2 linked regions of the Siphonobacter curvatus genome follow. The protein of the gene in region 2 interacts with the protein of the main gene of each other region in a pairwise test. Links are inferred from orthologs where the notes say so. Each region holds a gene or a part of one and is shown on either strand. Other genes may lie near its edges.

What was found.
Region 1: the proteins of pepT (region 2) and tpiA interact in binary tests that used the Escherichia coli proteins (3 or more experiments, as listed by UniProt). The link is inferred for Siphonobacter curvatus from one-to-one orthologs.

The regions. Positions count from the first base shown.
Region 1 is NZ_PTRA01000001.1:3,505,569-3,514,490, reverse strand. What follows is about bases 2,278-5,178. They hold tpiA (triose-phosphate isomerase), read left to right. Parts: upstream 2,278-3,300; coding sequence 3,301-4,056; downstream 4,057-5,178. Other genes in these bases: C5O19_RS14530 (hypothetical protein), read left to right, coding at 4,354-5,178; C5O19_RS14540 (aspartyl protease family protein), read right to left, coding at 2,278-3,086. In the rest of the region: C5O19_RS14555 (PKD domain-containing protein), read left to right, coding at 1-386; ispF (2-C-methyl-D-erythritol 2,4-cyclodiphosphate synthase), read right to left, coding at 480-965; C5O19_RS14545 (hypothetical protein), read right to left, coding at 1,028-1,717; more of C5O19_RS14540, read right to left, coding at 1,836-2,277; more of C5O19_RS14530, read left to right, coding at 5,179-5,985; C5O19_RS14525 (GNAT family N-acetyltransferase), read left to right, coding at 6,075-6,581; C5O19_RS14520 (helix-turn-helix transcriptional regulator), read right to left, coding at 6,640-7,509; magnesium/cobalt transporter CorA, read left to right, coding at 8,450-8,922. UniProt on the Escherichia coli protein: Involved in the gluconeogenesis. Catalyzes stereospecifically the conversion of dihydroxyacetone phosphate (DHAP) to D-glyceraldehyde-3-phosphate (G3P).
Region 2 is NZ_PTRA01000001.1:2,201,343-2,210,244, reverse strand. What follows is about bases 3,719-6,599. They hold pepT (peptidase T), read left to right. Parts: upstream 3,719-4,472; coding sequence 4,473-5,726; downstream 5,727-6,599. Other genes in these bases: C5O19_RS09090 (DUF3298 and DUF4163 domain-containing protein), read left to right, coding at 5,851-6,599; C5O19_RS09100 (citrate synthase), read right to left, coding at 3,719-4,280. Also shown: C5O19_RS09110 (class I SAM-dependent methyltransferase), read right to left, coding at 1-277; C5O19_RS09105 (NADP-dependent malic enzyme), read right to left, coding at 348-2,612; more of C5O19_RS09100, read right to left, coding at 3,000-3,718; more of C5O19_RS09090, read left to right, coding at 6,600-6,684; tRNA (adenosine(37)-N6)-dimethylallyltransferase MiaA, read right to left, coding at 6,739-7,656; C5O19_RS09080 (hypothetical protein), read right to left, coding at 7,686-8,507; C5O19_RS09075 (LEA type 2 family protein), read right to left, coding at 8,589-8,902. UniProt on the Escherichia coli protein: Cleaves the N-terminal amino acid of tripeptides.

The sequences.
Region 1 (8,922 bases), 1.3 Mb from region 2 along the record:
TGACGCTGAAAGCCTCGTATCTTAGTGTTTGTTCGGACTCAACTACTGAGGCTACCGCCGTACCAATGGATTCATGCTGGGTAGGTCTACCCGAAGCATTTACACCCGATGGCGTCGGTCCGAGTACCGGTGAACGGATAACCGTATTTGGGAATAAGCTAGAAAAGGTAAAGCTGTTCCGTATACTGAATCGTTGGGGAAATACGGTTTTTGAAAACAAGGACTTCACGCCCAACGATCGAGAGCTGGGCTGGAATGGAAAAGATTCGCGGGGCAACCCTATGCCTGCTGACCTCTATCAGTACGAATTAATCTATTCGTACGGCAATCGGGAAGACGAACCGAACCGTAAGGTGGGCACGTTTTATCTGTTGCGAAACAAGTAGGACCTATACCGGAAAGTACTAAATAGCTCGCCCCGATTCATAACCTTCTGGAATGATCGGGGCGTTACTGGTGGTGCCTGTGTGACGCAGGCCTTACGAATCTGCCCGCACAATCAGGGCCACGGCGTGAGCCGCAATTCCTTCTTTTTTTCCCACAAAACCCAGATGTTCAGAAGTAGTGGCTTTGATGGAGAGTTCCTCTTCATCGACCTGCATTACTTCAGCCAGTACCGCTTTCATGGCTGGAATGTGGGGATTGAGTTTAGGTTCCTGTAAAACTACGGTTACATCTACATTCCCTACTTCATACCCTTTTTCCCGAATCATTTCCAAAACGCGAGCCAGTAGAAGCTTGGAATCGACGCCTTTCCATTGCGGGTCTTTATCCGAGAAATGGTAGCCAATGTTTCGCAGATTGGCCGCCCCGAGTAGGGCATCACAGATGACGTGGCAAATAATATCCGCGTCAGAGTGCCCTTTGGCCCCGTGTGTATGCGGAATCTGAATGCCGCCGAGCCAGAAAGGGCGGTTTTCTTCTAATTGGTGAACGTCGTAGCCGTGTCCGACGCGAAAAGGAATCTTCATGCAATAGATGAGCTTTAGCCGGACAAAACTATGGATTTTTACGGGATCAGCCGGATTTAGGGCGTCAGCCGGTATTTGAGCGAAACCAGTAAGTACGGCAAAAAGCTGTAGTTCCGCATGTTATGTTCAATTTGGGGAATCTGATCGGGCAGGGTAGTGGCGTCGAGCAGGCCAGTGGTACTAAAATCAATTTTGGGACTTCCCAGGTAATAACACCCTAGTTCGAACCCAGCACCAAACCGATTTTTAGGAACGGCTCGGCCCACGCCCAACCCCAAATGCGGCGTTACCTGCCACCAGCGAAGTTTGAGTTGTACTTCACCAAAGTCTTCCGGCTTAATCTCAAAGTCATCAATCTTCAAACCCGTATCGGAGCTTCCCAGTACGGCGTAGCTTGGGCTAACCTGATAACCCAATCCACCGGTCAGACGAAAAGAACTTCTTGAAAAGGGAAACCAGTCCGCATGAGCTTGCAATAGATTCATGCGAACGAGCGGTGAAAGATGAATCTTAGAGTCATCGTTCACATCCACATCGAAAGGCTTTTTGTATCCGATGTGCGTAAATCCCAGCCGGAACTGCCAGGAGGACTGTTCACGAGGGCTGTAACCCAGCTCAGCTCCATAACCGAGCGTTCCGCCGAGTATACCCACGGAAAATTTTCGGGAAGGCGGATCGATACCGGGTTGAGCAAAAGCTGATGTACCAAGTGTACCCAGCAAGAGTACTAAAAGGCGGGTGTTCATAAACGTGGCGGCGTTTAAGGGTTCAACGGGTGTACGAAAGTAGTAACGTTGGTCAATACTAGCCGAAAAATTTCCGGCTAGTATTGATTTTTAACCCCACAAAAACGCGTTCCAGCGTTCAGATGACCCGTTTGAGTACCAAACTAGTCACCATTAATTGTCCTTTTCTACGGATGGCCATGAGAATTTCCTTGCCTTCCCCACGTTGTAGAATCTTGTATAAATCAGAGATGGAAAGATCGCGGCAAATTTCTCCGTTGACGCTGATCAACTCATCGCCAGCTTCGAGTCCGGCAAGCTCAGCGGGTGAGTTTCGTTCAATACGTTCAATCAGGTATTCGTCGTAATCAACGCCCTTGGCTACAATGTCCATGCCGCTCATGTTGTGTTCAAACGCTTCCCGCAGGCGGCGGCGGATGGGCTTCAGTACGACATATCGCTGCTGGTAATTGAAGGTTACTCGGAATCGCCGTAATAATTCGCAACCGATATTACCCTGTCGTTCGAGATGCCGTCCCAGTTTCATGCCGTAGGCCAGACTATCGGGAAAGGAGGCAATCAGATTGGTGAGTTCGAGTTTGTTGCCAATCCGGATTTTTTCCACGCGGCCCAGACTACCATTGATTACCCCGCTCAATCCACGGCCTAGCTGCGTGCGGATGACTTTATTGGGCAGGGGAATCTGATTACGCGAGTTTACATCCAGCGAAAGTGCGTGACCCGCTCCGGTATCAATAACCACCTTAAGCGGTACCGTACGAGCTTTATCTACCAGAGCTACTGCGTTCAGGTAAGGCTTAGCATCTTCGATGGTAATCGCGAATTGATCGCCTTTTCGGCGTTTATAGCGATAGTGACTGGGTTCCTCCAAAAGAAGTTCTTTGTGGGAAAAATCAATGGTTACGACAAAGTGATTGAACAACTCATAACCGAAAATCCCGTGAATGGGCATGCCCACGTACTCCGATATTTGCAGAATATCCTGATCAAGCACCACAATATTCTGATTACCACCTCGCATGTGGCCCATCTGAATGGCGTTGCCGACCATAACCGTTGCCGACAGATGGCCGCCTTCACCCGCCCCGGCAATCTGTACTTTCCGAACGGGTTTCATGCCTCGAACAATGGGAACTTTAGGGTCCGTAATGAGTATAGTCGATACCCCTGAATCAAGAATAAAACGAAGCGTATCCGAATTGTTAATTCTGACGGGTACAATGATCAGATTCGCTTGTAATTCGAACGGAATACGGGTGGTCTTATGACGACCTTGAAGATACAGGCCAAAACGTTCCTGAGCCCAGGTAGTGGGAGTCAGGCCGAAAACCAGCCCGAACAGGAGTACGAGTGGTAAAGCGTGTTTCATGACTGTCGTGTTTTGGAAAAACTGACTTTAATGTACAAGCTTTCTGACTCATAATCAATACGCTACGCGACGATTTTAGCTTCACTTCGGCACTTTCGGGGATTTTCGCTACTTTCGTCGCCGGAATAAAAAACCAAAATGCCCTTTCTTAGGCAGCAAAGGCATTATTTGATTAATTAAAAGTAATCTTCTGATTTTTATATTTTTTTCGCACATGAGAAAAAAAATTGTTGCAGGTAACTGGAAAATGAATAAAACCGCCGAAGAAGCAGTAGCGCTGACTTCGGAAATTGTACACATGATTGCTGACGAAGTAACCAGCGACGTAGAAGTTGTACTCTGCGTTCCTTCGCTGTATCTGTCTACACTGCAGCAGTACGCAACCGGTCGGGTTTCGATAGGTGCTCAAAACATTCACCAAAAAGCTTCTGGAGCGTACACGGGCGAAATCTCGGCTCCAATGGTGAAATCGCTGAACATTCCTTACGTTATTCTCGGACACAGTGAGCGGCGTCAGTACTTTGGCGAAACCGACGAAATTCTGGCTGAAAAAGTAAACATCGCCCTGGAAAACGGACTGAAACCCATTTTCTGCTGCGGCGAATCGCTCGAACAACGTCAGAATGAAGATTACATCGCTCTGGTACAGGCTCAGTTGACGAATGCCCTGTTCCATCTTTCCGCTGAACAATTCGGCCAGCTCGTGATCGCGTACGAACCCATCTGGGCCATCGGTACGGGTCTGACGGCTTCGGCTCAACAGGCTCAGGATATGCACGCTGCTTTGCGGAGTCACATTGCCAGCAAATACGGAGCAGAAGTAGCTGACAACACTACCATTCAGTACGGCGGAAGCGTTAGTGCGGCCAATGCAGCCGAGCTTTTTTCCAGCCCGGACGTAGATGGTGGTCTGGTAGGCGGAGCTTCGCTGAAGTCACGGGACTTCGTAAACATCGTGAAAGCGATCTAATCGGCCGCTCGGAAGCAGCACAAGCTTTCGTACGTACGATTTGAAATATCTCTTGGAATGAGTGATTCTCCCACCGTGCGATGATCACTCATTCTTTTTTGTCGTAGGTAAACCATTTTAACGGGAGGTTCGTACTTTTTAAAAATCCAATTTTCTCAATCAAGCTTCCTACGTTTTTATTTTCTATTTTTGCCGCGATCGTACTTTCTTTCTACCGCTAAATAGGCTCTGAGTGCAATATTTTACCCTATTTTTTCGTGAAAAGAAGTACACAGCCTTAGCCATGATACAGCTACTATGATGAGATATTTCATAAAGCGACTTTTTTTCGTACAATTTATTGCTCTGATCGGATTCAGTTTGACGGTAGTCGCTCAATCAGCTTTACCCGCCCAGTCAAATCTGCGAATCATCTTTCCCGACCAATCCAACTGGAATGTACTGGAAGAAGGAAAGCCTTTTTCCTTTAAACTTCAGACGCGTCCCAGCCATCAGGATAGTACGGCCATTCGATTTAGTATTGTCGAAGGTCGGCAGGACGGTATGCAACTGGATTCAATCGGGAATTTCCAGTGGACGCCCAGCTACGATCTCGTAGACCGGATTCAGGGGAGCAAAACATTTACCGTACTTTTTGCCGCCAGTACGGATAAGGGCGATCAGGTACGTCGGAGTGCTGAGTTTCGGGTACTACACGTGAACCGGCCGCCCATCATTGGTGACCTGAAACCTTTTTACGTACAGTTTAACGTACAGAATATCTATCAGATTGATCCAAATGAAGTACGCGATCCGGATCAGGACCCAATCGTGTTCATTCCCATTACGGATCAATTGCCCGAAGGAGCAAAGTTATCGGCTCAAGGAGAATTTACCTGGAAGCCTTCGCAGACGCAGTTTAACAAACTCAAGACTTCACCGCTATACGTTGAGTTTTTTGTGGAGGACCAACCCACAAAAGCACGTACGAAAGGACGTCTAAAGATCGACGTTACGCAATTGGATTTGCCCCCGGTGGTTTCCGTCGTTCCCAACGTAAATACAATCAAACTGCGGGAGAATACGACCTTGAACCTGGCCTTGTACCTGACGGACCCTAACGGCGATCAGGATATTCAGGAATTCTCGTTCCTATCCGATAACCGTTCGATTCCGAAGGAGGCTCTCAAGAAAAATACTAACACGCAGTACGAGTTTATCTGGAAGCCGGATTATGATTTCGTCAAGGACCCGCTGGATACACTAGGCTTTAATCTGACCTTCTTCGTAATGGACAAAAGCCAGAAGCGGGACGAAAAGCGGATTCACGTAACGGTGGAAAACGCCGTCAACGAGCGTGAAAAGGACCTACAACTCTACATCCAGTACCGAACTTCATTGATTCGGGCCTGGGAGTTGATTGCTCAATTGAGCGAAAAGCAGGATGAACTCAGTAAGCTATATAGAAGAGCAAAGACCGGTAAGAAAAATCGCTCGGTGATGAATGCTGGTATTGGGGCAGGAACGGCAGTAGTACCATTGACCATTAATGGAGATGGTGGTGGAGCCGTTAATGCTCGGCGAATCATTCCAACCGTAGGTGGTACGGCGACCGCAACGGTAGGTACGCTGGAAGCGACGGAAGTGATTGGTCGCTCCATTAGTCCGCTGGTGGATCAGCTCAATAAGATCATCGTCAAGAAAAATGAATTACAGACCAAGGGAGACATTTTTGCCCGGAAGTACAACCTCAAATCTGCTCGTAGAGGGCAGAGTGGACAGACTTTCGCCAAAGATCTCGATGACTTCGAAGCTTCCATGAAAGTAAACGACCTGTTAGCCCTGGAACTGGATGCCGGTTGGCAGGATCGCAATAAGCCCAAAAGCCAGGAACAGCAGGACAAGAGTCTGCAACGAACCTTCCGGGATTTCGTACCCTTTGAAGAGTAATCATTCCAAGAGGCCTAAAAAAGCGGAAAAGATACCTTTTCCGCTTTTTTAGGCTATATTCAATTCCTAACTGAATTTATCTCCGATTCATGATCGAAACGTCCCGTCTTCGTCTACTAGCTTGTGATCTAACGCTTTGGGAAGCCGTATTGGCTGGTAATAATGTACTTAGCCAAGTGATTGGAGCCAATGTACCGCGTCGCTGGACTGAGAATATGGATGCTTTTCCGGAATTCTATCAGCAGGTCAAGAAAGATCCTTCGCTTGAAAAATGGGGAGCACATTTGATCATTTATCGTCCGGAGAACCTGCTGATTGGCAGTTGCGGGTACAAGGGGCAACCCAGCGATCAGGGCGAAGTAGAAATCGGGTATGAAATTAAAATTAGTCATCGGGACCGTGGATTAGCTACCGAAGCCGCCAATGCCCTGGTCGATTACGCCTTTACCTTTCCGGAAGTACGTACCATTGTCGCTCATACGGTTGATGAAGAAAACCCGTCGACCAAAGTCTTAAGCAAAGTAGGTTTCCAGAAGAAAACCCAGGTACTCCACCCCGAAGAGGGCTTGCTTTGGCGGTGGGAACTGACTCGCTAGTATTCCATCGCACGTGCCATTCCCAATACGGGCGAAAGCTTTCGAAAAGGAGATTTCTTTAGAGATTTCGGATTCTGCTTTCCAGATCATCTTCCGGTTTCAGATTGAGTCGTTTACGGAGGCGATACCGGGCGGTATTGACACTTTGAGGCGAAATACCCAGAATATCCGCAATTTCCTTCGTACTGAGATTCATTTTCAGCAAAGCCATCAGCCGCAAGTCGTTGGAACTAAGTGAGGGAAATTCCCCGGTAATCCGCTCAAAAAACTGAGGGTGTACATTTTCAAACACATCCTTGAAGTAGCTCCACTTGTCCTCGCCGTGTAGATACGTGGTAATCTGGGCGGGAATCCGGCGTATATCCGGTAAACTTTCCTGCTGAATCTGTTGCCTGATTTCTTCCAAAAAACGGCTGTACTTCACTTCCTGGAGCGTATAACTGGTCAGCTCGCGACTCCGTTGCTCCAATTCCTCCTCCCGTTGCTGCTTTTCCTGTTCCAGTAGCTGGGCGTACGTACCCAGCTGTTGGTTCTGCTGCTGAATCACATTCAGGTTCAGAAACATCTGTACTTCCGTGTTATAGAAGTAAGTGGAAGCAATGAAAAGCATGACGGTCACTCCCGTGCACTCAAAGAGCCGAATGGTCTTTTCATCGGTATTGGCTACTGGGGTGATATAAATCAAAAGCAGCATGGAAAGGAGGCCCACCAGCGAAATGGTTAGCCGGGGGCGCCAGTCGGTCAAAAAGATAATCTGTGCCGCAATCAAGGAAACGAAATAAAATACGATGGACTGCCGGGCCTTGTACACCAAGAGCGAACGAATAAATAGGTACAAACAGGTCAGCGTGATGTTGGCGTAGTAGGCGATTCGGGCTTTGGGAGAAAGCTGTAGTGTTCCCCGGGGCCAGAGAGTTAATGTATACACTGCTGTAAGCAAACAAAGTCCCAAAAGGACTTGCGTATACATTAAGTAGCCACCAATCCCATCATCAAAGGATTGACCTCTTCGGTACGCGACCCAATCCAAAATAATTAGTTCCAGAAAATAGGCTACTGTAGCCCAAGCTAATAAATAGATTCGACTACGAATTAATTGAATACGATGCTGACTAAAAGCTTCTATGTATTCATAGGGAACGCGTGTAAAAAGACGAGTAATAGACCAGGACATTTAGGCGGAATTAATGCAGGACAAAAATGTATTTAAAAACACTATTTTACAATTTGTCTATTGAGAGTCTATGTGTAAAAATAACTTCCTAAGCTCAGAAAGCCCACTTTTGCGGTATGAAATGAGAGAAAAATAATATAATATCTATACGTTAAAACAAACCTTGTATGGCTTTGAATATAAAATTTAACAATAATTTATTATGAAGATAAGGCCGGTAATAAAGATTAATTTAAGTCTGAAATTTATCAAAAGATAAGTTATTAAAAGAATTTAAGTAAGCGTTAACTTGATGTGTAATTCCAAATTCTCCCCAAACTTTTCACCTATTGTCCTTGCTAGTTATGAACCCTGTAAACACCGCTTGTCCCTATTGTAAATCTATCGCAACGCAAAGACGGCGAAGACCCCTTGTTGTAAAGTACTTATTGTTTTTTCTTCCCCTGCGGTGGTATCTATGTGAAGGGTGTCGTCGAACATTTTTCAAGATTCACTAAGAAAACCAGTTCCAAAAAGGAAAGCCCGGCTTGCAAGAGCCGGGTTTTCCTTTTTGTTGAATCAAAACAAGATTCCCCATCCGAAGGTGTCGTTCATGAATTTTCGCCTTCTGCTACCCCAGCACGGTTCGGATAGTTGTTTCTCTGAACACTTGTTATTTGTTTTGAGAAACGAACCAGTATAATAGCAAGCAGACGTGGTTAGAATTTACTACAAGGAAGGAAAGCAAATCCGGCGTGAAAACGATGTAAAGGAACTGGGCCATTTAAAAAATGTAATCTGGATCGATTTGCAGTCGGCTAGTCAGGAGGAAGAGGAATGGGTAGAAAATAAATACACGGTTAGTTTTCAGACACCCCAGGAAATCGTAGAAATTGAAAGTTCTGCCCGATTCTTCGAGCAGAACGATGCATTGAATGCCAACTCTAACTTCCTGAGTATTGATACCGAAGGATTCCGTACGTATCCGGTTTCAATGATTCTGCGGAATGGCACCTTGTTTACGTACCGACGGGGCGACTCGAAAACCTTCGCCGATACGGTGAAGCGAATGAAAGTCACCGGTGACGAGACCTTTCAGATTGGAGCCGACATTTTCATTTTATTGCTGGAAACCCGCATTGAAACCGATGCCGATTTGCTTGAATCTATTTCAAGGGACGTTTCCTT
Region 2 (8,902 bases):
ACTCAGCAGGAAAGGTTGTCTCTTCCGCCCGGCTTACTTGGTAATGTACGCGTTGAGCGGGCTCGGCCTGAGCCAGTTGCTGTTCGCTAATGTCGGTAGCTTCGACGCGTTCAAAGTAATCGGCCAGAGCTACGGCTACCTGTCCATTGCCCGTAGCACAATCCCAGGCGGCTTCCCGACCCGGTACGTACTTCAAAATAAATTCGAATAGTTCAGTAGGATACGTAGGACGGTATTTCGCGTAAGCATCCGATTGTTTGGAAAAGAGGTCTTTCATACGGATTGGTTGGTTGGAAAAGAACGGGGTGATGGTTGGATCATCACCCCGTTCCTAAATACAATCAAAATTATTGAGCCTGAGCCACGGCAATCGCCACCATGTTAACGATCTCGCGAACCGTACTTCCTAACTGGAGGACGTGTACGGGTTTCTTCAGACCCAAGAGTACGGGACCGATGTATTCGAGTTCGCCGACCTCTTTCAATAAGTTATAAGCAATGTTCGCCGCCGAAAGGTTCGGGAAAATAAGCACGTTTGCTCCTTCTTCGGCTAAATCAGAGAAGGGATACTGTTGCTTCACCAATTCTGTATTAAAGGCCAGGTGAGCCTGCATTTCCCCTTCTACCACCCAGTCAGGATGTTTACCGCGTAGAATGGCCGTCGCCTGTCGCATTTTCTCGGCGTCTTCCCCATCGGCGGTACCGTAGTTGGAGTACGTCAATAACGCGATGCGGGGCTTAATACCCAGACTTTCCACGGAAATAGCCGTTAGTTCAGCAATCTCTACCAGTTCAGTTACCGAAGGATTAAAGTTTACCGTGGTATCGGAAAGGAACAGGGGGCCCTTTTTAGTAAGCAGGATGTACATACCTGATACCTTTTTAATGCCTTCCTGCCGTCCAATCACCTGAAGGGCCGGGCGAACAGTATCCGGATAGTTCCGCGTCAGACCCGAAATCAAACAATCAGCCTTACCCGTTTCTACCATCATGGCTCCGAAATACGTCCGACGCAGCATGATCTGTTCGGCATCGGCGGGACTTACGCCCCGGCGTTTCCGTTTTTCGTAGTAGGCATTCGCAAATTCACGAGCCAGCGGTTGCACGTCGTCGGCTTTCGGATCGATGATCTGTACACCTTCCAGCTCCAGTCGGTCTTCTTTGATCATCTTTTCGATCCGAGCCCGGTTTCCTAACAGAATCGGTTCGCAAATGCCATCGTCGTATACCTGCTGTACGGCTTTGAGTACCGTCTGACTTTCGGCATCGGCAAATACGACTTTCTTAGGATCCTTCTTGGCTTTGTTGACAATGGCCCGCGTCAACTGGTTATCCTGACCCAGGCGTTTGGCCAATACCTGCTCGTAGGCTTCCCAGTCCTCAATGGGTTGCGTCGCCAGTCCTGATTCCATCGCGGCTTTCGCCACGGCCGGAGCTACGGTCGTCAGCAAACGAGGGTCCATGGGCTTCGGAATGATATACGTCCGGCCAAAGGTTAGATTCTTTTCGTTGTAAGCGATATTGACAATATCTGGGACGGGTTCTTTCGCCAGTTCAGCCAGAGCGTACGTAGCGGCCATTTTCATGGCTTCGTTGATACCCGTAGCCCGTACGTCGAGGGCACCCCGGAAAATGAACGGGAAACCCAGTACGTTATTTACCTGGTTGGGGTAGTCACTGCGTCCGGTGGCCATGATAATATCCGGACGAGCGGCGGTAGCGTCTTCATAGCTGATTTCCGGTGTCGGGTTCGCCATCGCGAATACGATCGGATTGTCCGCCATGCTGCGTATCATGTCCTGCGAAAGCACGTTTGCCGCACTCAGTCCGATGAATACGTCGGCACCTTTAATGGCCTCAGCCATCGTGATGTGCGTGGGAACGGCAAAATCCTTTTGCTTGCCAAACAGGTTGGTACGTTCCAGACAAATGACACCGTCCTTATCGAACATGGTGATGTTCTCTTTGCGGGCTCCCAGTTGCACGTACATCTGCGTACAGGAAATGGCCGCGGCTCCGGCTCCACTCACAATAAATTTGGCGTCCTGAATGTTCTTCCCAACGATTTCTAAAGCATTCAGCAGGGCCGCACCAGAGATGATGGCCGTACCGTGCTGATCGTCGTGCATTACCGGAATTTTCAACTCCTTCCGCAACCGATCTTCGATTTCAAAACATTCCGGAGCCTTGATGTCCTCCAGGTTCACGCCTCCGAAGGTAGGTTCGAGAATTTTTACCGTCCGAACAAACTCATCGACGTCTTTGGTATTGAGTTCAATGTCGAAAACGTCAATGTCCGCGTAGATTTTGAATAGCAGACCTTTTCCTTCCATCACGGGTTTGCCGGCTTCCGGACCAATATCGCCCAGACCCAGCACGGCCGTACCGTTGGAAATCACCGCTACCAGGTTACCCTTGGCGGTGTATTTATAAACATCTTCCGGATTTTCGGCAATGGCCAGACAGGGCTCGGCTACTCCCGGCGAATACGCCAGGGAAAGGTCGCGTTGCGTGGCCGTTTCTTTCGTCGTAACTACTTCAATTTTTCCCGGACGACCCTTAGAGTGGTAATCCAGAGCGTCCTGACGGCGAAGATTTTTTTTCTCTTCCATTACTACGTTTGTTGTTGAATGAGCGTCTTTCGATTGATTTATACAGACGCCTTAAACCGCTAAGGTACTAGATTTGTCCGCTGGGCGGTTTGAAATTTTTGCATTCTTTCTCCCCCCGTTCAATGCCTTAAAAAAGTGCATTTGGTGGTTTTAAGAATACAATTGGCCCGTAAAACACTGTACCGACACGGGCCAAAACAACCTTTGGAATTTCAGCGGAATGACTTTTCAAAAATTTGGCTGTGCGTAGTCAGGCAGGCTACCCGACTTTGACCCCGGAAATCAAAGAAGGCTTTCCCGAACCGAGAAAGCCTTTCCCATAAAAGCCATGAAAAAGTAAAAAGCATAAAAAATGTGGGACGTGCCCACATTTTGAAAATCGTATGATTAGCGTTGTTCCATGGGAACGAAATCACGCAGGGTAGCTCCCGTGTAAATCTGACGGGGACGACCGATGGGTTCTTTCATCGCCCGCATTTCTTTCCACTGAGCAATCCAGCCCGGCAGACGGCCAATGGCGAACATCACCGTAAACATATTCGTCGGAATACCGAGGGCCCGGTAGATGATTCCGGAGTAGAAATCGACGTTCGGGTACAGCTTGCGAGCTACGAAGTATTCGTCGTTCAGAGCGGCCTCTTCGAGTCCTTTGGCGATTTCCAGTACGGGATCATTAACGCCCAGTTTCGTCAGCACGTCGTCGGCTGCTTTCTTGATAATCTTAGCCCGGGGGTCGAAGTTTTTGTATACCCGGTGGCCGAAACCAAACAGACGGAAGCCCGTCGTCTTGGCATTCTTCGCCATGTCGATATATTTGCTTACATCGCCACCGTCGGCCTTGATGGCTTCCAGCATTTCGATCACTTCCTGGTTCGCACCACCGTGCAGGGGTCCCCACAGGGCACTGATGCCAGCAGAGATCGATGAGTACAGGTTAGCCTGCGAAGAACCTACCAGACGTACCGTAGATGTCGAGCAGTTTTGTTCGTGATCCGCGTGCAGAATCAGCAGCGTGTTCAGAGCAGAAGCAACTACGGGATCTACCTCGTATTTCTCAACGGGTAGCGAGAACATCATGTTCAGGAAGTTCGAGCAGTAGTCGAGATCGTTTTTGGGGTAGTTCACTGGGTGTCCCTGAGCTTTCTTATAGCTCCAGGAAGCGATGGTCGGCAACTTAGCCAGCAAACGAATGATGTGACGATCGTCTTTTCCTTTTTCGTCGTACGAATCCGGATAGAACGCACTCAGGGCACTTACCAGCGATGACAACGTAGCCATCGGGTGAGCGTTTACGGGGAAATTATCGAAAATGGCCCGTACGCCTTCGTTTACAATCGTGTGGCGACGGATGGAGTCTTCAAACTCAGCGTATTGCTCCTGGGTGGGTAACTCCCCGTAAATAAGCAAATAAGCGACCTCGAGAAAAGTCGCTTTAGCCGCTAAATCTTCAATACTGTATCCACGGTAATTCAGAATACCTTTTTCACCGTCCAGAAAAGTAATCGCACTTTTGGTTGCTCCGGTATTTTTGTACCCGGAATCCAGCGTGACGAAACCCGTTTCATCGCGGAGTTTACTAATATCTACGGCTTTTTCAGCCTCAGTTCCAACGACAATGGGAAGTTGAACCTTCTTACCTTCTACGGAGAGTTCTGCAAAATCAGACATAAAGCAAAAATTTGTTTGGCAACGGCCAGTATGAGGAGAGGCAACGTTTTGATGACAGCGAAAATACACAAAAACCCTTCACCCGGCACAAAAATAAATTTGAATGCGGGAAAAAAGCCGCCTTCATTCCCCAAAAAAACTTGCTAATTTGCTATATTGTTTTGTACAAAACCTTTATTCGTTTGACTATCAATGCCTTTAAGTCCTTATTCTTTTACCGTAACCGAACGTTTTTTGCGTTACGTACAGATCGACACCCAGTCTGATCCGCATTCCGAGACCTACCCTTCGACCGAAAAGCAAAAAGACTTGAGTCGCGTACTGGTGCAGGAATTGCAGCAGATGGGTGTTACGGAGGTCGAACTCGACGATTATGGCTATGTGTACGCGACGCTGCCCGCCACCACCGCCAAAACGGGCGTCCCCGTGATTTGCTTTTGCTCGCACGTGGATACCTCACCCGATTGTTCGGGGGCCAACGTGAAGCCCATCGTTCATACCCGCTACGACGGCTCAGATCTGGTTCTACCCGACGATCCTGCCCAGATCATCCGCATGAGCGATCATCCCGACCTGAAAGACCAGATCGGAAACGACCTCATCACGGCTTCCGGAACCACGCTGCTCGGAGCGGACAATAAGGCCGGTGTGGCTGAAATCATGGATGCGGTGCATTACCTGATTTCCCATCCCGAACTCGAACACGGAACGATAAAAATCCTTTTTACGCCCGACGAAGAAATCGGTCGGGGTACGGCCAAGGTGGACCTGGAAAAACTGGGTGCGGATTTCGGCTATACCATCGACGGCGAAACACTGGGCTCGCTGGAAGACGAAACCTTCTCGGCCGACGCCGTGCATATTCGCATTCAGGGTGTAAGTCAGCACCCCGGCTTTGCCAAAGGACGTATGGAAAGTGCCATTAAAATCGCTTCGGAGCTGGTAGCCCGCTTACCCAAGGATCACCTCTCTCCGGAAACGACCGAAGACAAAGAGGGTTTCGTACACCCAACTTATCTGCACGGTACCGTGGAGGAAGCCGAAGTAGAACTCATCATCCGGGACTTCGCCGAAGCGGGTCTACACGAAAAGGAAGCCTTTCTGAAACAACTGACCGAGGAAGTACTGGCTCAGTACCCGAATTCAGCGGCAGATTTCAAGGTGATTGAACAGTACCGCAATATGAAAGAGGTACTCGATCAATACCCGCAGGTAGCTCAATACGCGGTAGAAGCCATTGAACGCAGCGGTATTGCGGCCCGCCAAATGAGCATCCGAGGGGGTACGGACGGCTCGCGGCTTTCCTTTATGGGACTGCCCTGCCCCAACCTTTTCGCGGGCGAACACGCGTTCCACTCCCGCCACGAATGGGTATCCCGGCAGGATATGGAGAAAGCCGTGGAAGTCATCGTTAACCTCGCTCAGATCTGGGCGGAAAAAGCCTAAGCACCCAGTCCCCTTCTCCCGAAACCAGAGAGGGGGACTACTTAAAAATCAATCCCGATTCTTTATTGCTTGCATCCTTTTTTTGAATTCGGTAGTCTTGTATTCCCAATCCCCTTTTCTAGTAATGAAACAAGTTTCCCTTTTCTTCCCCCTGTTGCTGCTGTTAGCGGCCTGTGAATCGAAAAAACCGGAGCAACAATCGGTCGCTGGAGCTGATACCCTTGCGTACACCATTAAGGGCGATTCCGTTCGCAGTCAGCTTTGTGTACGCCCCGACTCGCTCTGTGCTCGTGCTCAGTTCACCTACCCGGTTTTTGAAGGCAATCAGGTCCTGACGGATTCGCTTCTCCGACACTCGGTAGCGGCCTCGGGCTACCTCGACAATCCCGATGCTACGGCCGCTCAGGCGAAGGCTTCCCCTACGCAGGTCGTTCAGGATTTCGTCAAAGATTTCGATACGTTCATTGCCGATCAGCGGAAACGCTTCCCCAATGAGCCCGTCATGGGCAGTGCCTGGGAAACGGACATCCGGACGCAGGTTCTCCACCAAACGCCCCAGTGTATCGCTGCGGCTACGCTTACCTACAACTACTCGGGCGGTGCTCATCCCAACACAAATCTGGTTTACGTAAACCTGACACCTAAAGGACATCAACTGACATTGAACGAACTATTTAAGCCCGGTTATGAGAAGACCTTAGCGGCCACGGCGGAGAAATTATTCCGTACGCAGGAAGGCCTGAAAGCAGGTGATCCGTACGGTGAAAAATACTTTTTTGAAAACAATGCTTTTGCCCTGAACGATAATTTCAGCATTCGTCCGGAAGGCCTATTGTTTCGCTACAACCCGTACGAAATTAAAGCCTACGCCGAAGGGCCCACGGAGCTGTTGATTCCGTATGCCGAATTGACATCCATTATCAATACTGACGGTGTTTTAAAGTCGTTCGTTAAGTAAGCACTAGGTCTATAGAATCGGATCGATCAGGGTATTCCCACCGGGATAAAAGCCTTAATCGATCCGATTCTTTTTTTCTTCCACCCACTGCCGGGCCTGTAGTAACTGTTCTTCGAAAGAGTCCGTTAGCCAATGAATGCGTAAGTTATCGCGTTCCATTTTGCGGAAGAAGGTCATTTGTCGTTTAGCGTATTGGTGAATCGCTACATTGAGTCGTTCAACCATGGTTTCGTAGTCCCATACGCCGGACAAGTATTCCGTAATGAATTTATATTCCAGACCGTAGTAGATTAACTGGTCTGCCGCAATTCCCTGATCCAGTAAGCCCTGTACTTCTTCAATCATACCGTTTTGCAAACGCTCGTGTAAGCGTTTGGTAATTCGCTCTCTCCGAATTTCAACCGGCGGGTTTAAACCCAGTACCAGCGGATTTAACGCGGGTTTTTCTTCGGAAATAGCGAAGGGAAATTGCTGCAGGTACGTCGCAATTTCAATGGCTCGCAGGGTACGTTTACGCGTCGACAAATCAGCTACGGCGTGATACGGCGAATCAAGCTGCTGAAAGTGTTCACGCAGGGCTTCATCGCTTTTCGTACTTAACTGCTCTCGTAATTCCGGATCATTAGGAATGGCGGTAAACGCGTGATTTTTCAGTATCGCTTCCAGATACAACCCCGTACCTCCGCATAAGATGGGTCGTTTATTCCGGCGCTGTATTTCTTCATATACTACTTTAAAATCCTTCTGAAATTCGTACAGATTATACGCCTTACCGGCCTCAATAATATCAATGAGATGATAGGGTATCGTACCATACTCAGACAGGTCTTTTCCCGTTCCAATGTCCATAGTTCGGTATACCTGCCTTGAATCAACGCTGATAATTTCTCCTTCAAATTCCGTGGCTAAGGCTACGGCCAATCTGGTTTTACCAGAGGCCGTAGGGCCCAGTACTACGATTGGTGTCTGCATACAAACTATTCTATGCGTCGAAACGACGGCTACAGTTTTTTGATGTATTTGTAATTTCCAGTATTAAAAATCGACCGCCAGTGACTGGGTTTTTCGCCTTTAACTCGGTGCGGATAGTAGCGTATCAACGCGTCAGGATCGAGCCAGAGTTCTTGCGGCGGCGTGGTACTGACGCGTTCAAACCCCAGTCGTTCGTAGCTTTTTCCCGTCGACCAGTCACGGTCCGCGTAAGTCATCAGATCCTGCATGGGATGTTCCCCTAAAAAGGCTTTAAGTAGTTTATCCAGCCCCCCCACTACCGTATGATTTCGCACATTGGCAAAGCGAATTAACTCGCCCGAATAATAGTCATTACCCCGACTTGGCATGGGCCGTACGGGACCAAATCCGGCTACGGCTACACAATCGTTAACAATCGTAGGATCGTTTAAAAACGGTTCGTTCTGATGCATTTCCTTCAAAAATAAGCCGTATCGAAACGCACATTTCACTGGAATTTGCAGATGATTCTGGGATAGAAATTCCTGAAAAAAAGCGGGTGTTATGGGCTGAATAAGCGTCAGTCGGGCGGGTATGCGTTGCGAAATACCGACTAAAGATTTCAGGCGACTTTCAACCAGGGTTTGTTGCGTCACCCATACGTCTTCCCAGAGCTGAACCAATTGCCAGCCGCGGGTTTCGTACCGTTCAGAATCTTGTAAAAGTACAATTGGATCTGCTTCTTTCCGTAAGGCTACGGCTAGTCGGCGGGTTTGATTTTCATAGATCACCTCATCAACTTTCTGCCAATTCTCCTGAGGCGTTTCCTCTTGCAGAAAGTTTTGAAAGCTTTCTAAAAACCTACGATTCATGGTCACGCTGCTTCGCTTTAATGGATACACAAAAGGGCAGAGCCTGGCTCTACCCTTTCGTTATCTGGATGATCAGACCGATCAGCGGCCCACCAGAATTTTATTCGTTACTTCTTGGTCGATGGTAATGTAACCGGGATAGTTCACCTGCTTGTTACCCAGCGACAGCGTAGGTTTGATCCGGATGGTCAGCTTACTAGGCTGGCTTGACTTATTACCCGCCAGGTTTTGCACGAACTGGATAAAGGAATCACGCGTCTTAGCGTCTGACAATAACTGAAAAGCATTGGCCGATACGTGGATGGGAATCGTCGTGCGACCGCCCGGAGCTACGGCAATCCGCTGATTGATAAAACCCGTGGCTAGCTCCTGTCCAGTCAACAATACTTTATATT